DNA from 2 places in the Vibrio sp. T3Y01 genome. Region 2 is predicted to be linked to the other one. Evidence: riboswitches for the same ligand, from Rfam matches in the RefSeq annotation. Region 2 holds a riboswitch; the other holds the start of a gene.
What was found. A riboswitch is a leader RNA that binds a small molecule or an ion and turns the genes downstream of it on or off. The one in region 2 is predicted to bind lysine.
Positions count from the first base shown of each region.

Region 1: it holds a riboswitch for lysine, as region 2 does, so the genes downstream of both, F0232_RS06360 (Na+/H+ antiporter NhaC family protein) here and lysC (lysine-sensitive aspartokinase 3) in region 2, are expected to answer to the same signal.

Region 1 is NZ_VTXJ01000004.1:179,419-181,622, forward strand. It holds gene F0232_RS06355 (H-NS family nucleoid-associated regulatory protein) at 1-398, opposite strand, end outside; lysine riboswitch at 763-940, shown strand; gene F0232_RS06360 (Na+/H+ antiporter NhaC family protein) at 1,053-2,204, shown strand, end outside.
Region 2 is NZ_VTXJ01000007.1:6,475-8,678, reverse strand. It holds gene F0232_RS09190 (alanine--glyoxylate aminotransferase family protein) at 1-770, opposite strand, end outside; lysine riboswitch at 947-1,124, shown strand; gene lysC (lysine-sensitive aspartokinase 3) at 1,231-2,204, shown strand, end outside.

The DNA of each region.
Region 1 (2,204 bases), on a different contig from region 2:
TCTTCCAGAGATTTACCAGCATCTAGTTGTTCTTGGATAGCTGAAGGCGTACGACCTTGGCCTGTCCAAGTTTTCTCGTCACCGTTTGCGTCTACGTATTTGTATTTAGCTGGGCGAGGAGCGCGTTTTGCTTTTGTTGTTTTAGATTTTGCTTCACCAGAAAGTGCAGCAATAAGATCAGCAACATCAATTCCGTCTTTTGCAATTTGCTCAGCAATAGCAGAAAGTTTAGCTTCTTGTGCTGCTTTTGCTGCACGTTCTTCAGCTTCAGACTCTTGACGCTCTTGTACAACAATAGTTAGCTTGTCTAGCGCTTCTTCTAATTGCTCAAGAGTTAATTCACGTGAGAATGCGCGAAGGCTACGGATATTTAATAGAGTTTTTGTTAATTCAGACATGATATTTTCCATCAAGGTAAACTAAATAATCCACCTAATAATAAACAGAGCTTAGGAATAAAACAAATAGTATTTCTTCTATTACATATTTAAATATAAAAGTGAGATGAATAGTTGAAAATTTCCATGCACCTTTCTATTGAATTTATAATAGATATTAAGATTATCTTAAAAACTGATATGTGACTGGTGGAGTAATTACCTTATGTTGACTACTCTTAGGTTGATTAGTTCATAAATAAAAAGCTGCTTTTCTCGGAATGATATGTTGCATTGTTGCTCTTGATGGGTACAATTGCGGCTACCTGATGCGATGCTTTGGTTAATCATTTGTTAAACTGTTGTTTGATTGGTTAATAATGTTGTCGCACGTAGAGGTGCAATTATAAAAAGTAGTTTTCGTTGGGGTGATGCCAATGAACGGGAATGAAAGGTGTAATTGCCGAAGTAAATTGTATATCTAAGCAATTTGCTGGGGTTGTGCTCAATAGGTACAACACTGCCATAGTCTTAATTTTAAACTATGGAGCGCTACTGTAGGGTTGGGTGAAGTGTTCACTTCCCTTTCGCTTAGTTCAACATGAACTTGGTCAGCCGTATCAAGTTTGTCTGCAGTAGATCTCTAGCCAAATAAAAAACTGGTTTTTGAAGATCATGAATTTAATAGATTTTGCAACATCTCCTTTATCTTTGCTTCCGCCACTTGTGGCTTTAAGCCTTGCTATTGTTACCCGCCGTGTATTGGTTTCTTTGGGTGTCGGTATCGTTATGGGTGCCATCTTGCTGGCTGACTATTCAGTAGGTAATGCCGCTAGCTACGTATTTACTAAAGCATCTGGTGTTTTCATCGAAGATGGTGGTATCAATACTTGGAACATGAGCATCATTGCTTTCCTAATTATTCTTGGAATGACAACAGCGCTATTAACGCTTTCTGGTGGTACTCGTGCATTCGCTGAGTGGGCTCAATCTCGAGTTAAGAGCAAGCGTGGTTCAAAACTGCTTGCTGCATTTTTAGGTGTATTCATCTTTGTTGATGATTACTTCAACAGCTTGGCAGTGGGTGCAATCTCTCGTCCTGTTACAGACCGTTTCTACGTATCTCGCGCTAAGCTAGCTTATATTCTTGATTCTACTGCAGCTCCTATGTGTGTGATCATGCCAGCTTCTAGTTGGGGTGCTTACATCATTACTATTATTGGTGGCATCCTAGTAACACACGGTGTGACTGAGTATTCAGCTCTCGGCGCTTACGTTCGTCTAATTCCAATGAACTTTTATGCGGTATTTGCACTTCTTATGGTGTTCGCAGTGGCGTGGTTCGGTCTAGATGTTGGTAAGATGCGCGATCACGAGATCGAAGCGTCTCAAGGCCGTGGTTTTGAAGGTGACAACGATAGCCAGCAAGCTCACGATCTAAACGAAGAGCTAGATATCGAAGAGAGCGAGAACGGTTCTGTTTCTGACCTAATCATGCCGATCGTTTCATTGATCGTAGCGACTGTAGCTGCGATGCTTTACACAGGCGGTCAGGCGTTAGCTGCTGATGGTCAAGCGTTTAACCTACTTGGTGCATTCGAAAATACAGATGTTGGTAAATCTCTTGTTTACGGTGGTGTTATCGGCTTACTAGTAGCACTAGCGACAGTATTCAAGCAAAAGCTATCTATGGCCGATATCGCAAGAACAATGTGGATTGGTGCAAGCTCTATGTTTGGCGCAATCCTAATCCTTGTGTTCGCATGGACTATCGGTTCTGTAATCGGCGACATGAAAACAGGTTCGTACCTATCATCTCTAGTAACG
Region 2 (2,204 bases):
TGGTGATAACTACGCTTACCTTCTCCGCTCCAGTAACCTAATACTAGGCTCTGATCCAAGAACCAGCTTTGTACCGGTGACTGACGCGCTTTCATTTTATCAACGGCACGCTGAGAGAAAGTCACTGGTGATAAACCAGGAACACAAGACAAGCACTTCTGACTCCCAGAATAAACCGCATCGAGCTGCCATTCGTCCACTAACAGTGGTACACCACCCAGTGAGGTCACAGCATCAACAATCGTCAATGCATCGAACTGTCGGGCAACCGCAGAGATAGCTTGAGCATCCGATAGCGCACCAGTAGAGGTCTCAGCATGCACAAACGCAACCGCGACAGCATCTGGGTTTTCTGATAATGCTTGTTGTACCTTTTCGACAGATACAGGCTTACCCCATTCGTCATCAACAAGAATTGCCTCGCCACCGCAGCGCACCACGTTTTCTCGCATACGTTCACCAAACACGCCATTTCGACAGACGATGACCTTTTCACCGGGTTCAATCAAGTTAACAAAACAAGTTTCCATACCGGCGCTGCCCGGCGCTGATACAGCAATCGTAAACTCATTATCTGTCTGAAATGCATACTTAAGAAGCTGTTTAACCTCATCCATCATTGCAATAAACAGCGGGTCTAGATGACCTATGGTTGGACGACTCAAAGCTTGCAGTACTTGAGGTGAGATATCAGAAGGCCCAGGCCCCATTAACGTTCGATGTGGTGGATAAAAACTATCGATAGTAGAAGTATTTGTTAAGTTAGACATGTAAATCCCTTACGTTAATGGTGTTGATATTCCACCCTAAAGCAAATCGAACATGTCAGCAATTAGCCTTAGGTCTTGAGGTCAAACCACTGTCACATAATTGTTAAAATTATTTTTAAATTATCTCAAGTTACCAATTGACATTGTGAGCGCAAACACGTTCAATGAAATGGCTATCTAGCAGAAGAGGAGCACTGCCCAGGCAGGTGTTTTGTGGAACCGCATTTCCGATACAAAGCATTTAGGGGGAGCAGTGCCGAGATAATAAAAGGATGCAGGACCTTTATTATCGGTTGAGCGGGCTGAATCCCGGCGACTGTCACCATTTCTATATGGTGAAGAGCTTCTGAGGTTACTATTCACATAATTCCTCTCTTTTTGCTCTAAAACTCTCTTCGAAAACAATGGACGTTGGATTACCCAACCGTAATTTTATTTAGGAAGTCGTGGGAGATATATCGTGAGTGCATCTAATGTAGCTGGTTCTTTTAATGTCGCTAAGTTTGGTGGTACAAGTGTTGCCAACTTTGAAGCAATGAGCCGTTGTGCTGCCATTATTGAAAACAACTCAAATACCAAGTTAGTCGTAAGTTCTGCGTGTTCAGGAGTAACTAATTTACTTGTTGAACTGGCAAACGGTGTTCAAGACAGAGCTCGTCGTCAAGAGGTGATGACCCAATTAACGGACATCCACAATGCAATTCTTGATCAACTTGCTGATCCAATCAGCGTCGAAAAAGAAGTTCACTCCATTCTTGATGACATTGCGAGCGCTGCCGAGGCTGCATCGTTTCAAACAAGCACTAAGTTAACCGATCACTTGGTCGCGTGCGGTGAATTGATGTCGACACACCTTCTTGCTCAAATCCTTCGCGAACGTGGTACATCCGCGGTTCGCTTCGATATAAGAGAAGTGATGCGCACCAATGATGATTTCGGCAAAGCTGAACCTCAGCTTGAAGAGATTTCAGTGCTAGCGAAAGAGAAACTGATTCCACTGTGCCAACAACAAGTTGTCGTCACACAAGGTTTTATTGGTGCAGACAATGACGGCAATACAACAACCTTAGGCCGTGGTGGTAGTGATTACTCAGCAGCGCTTATTGCAGAGTCAGTACAAGCGATTGGCTTAGAGATTTGGACAGATGTTCCAGGTATCTACACCACAGATCCTCGCATCGCACCTAAAGCTTCTCCAATCCCAGAAATCAGCTTCAGTGAAGCCTCTGAGATGGCAAACTTTGGAGCGAAGATCCTGCACCCATCGACTCTCGTGCCAGCACTACGTCACCAAATTCCGGTATTTGTCGGCTCTTCAAAAGCACCAGAATTGGGTGGAACTTGGATTCGCCAGCAGGTGGAAAGCTCTCCACTATTCAGAGCCCTTGCCCTTCGCTGCAACCAAACCATGGTTACGCTTCGTAGCGCTAATAT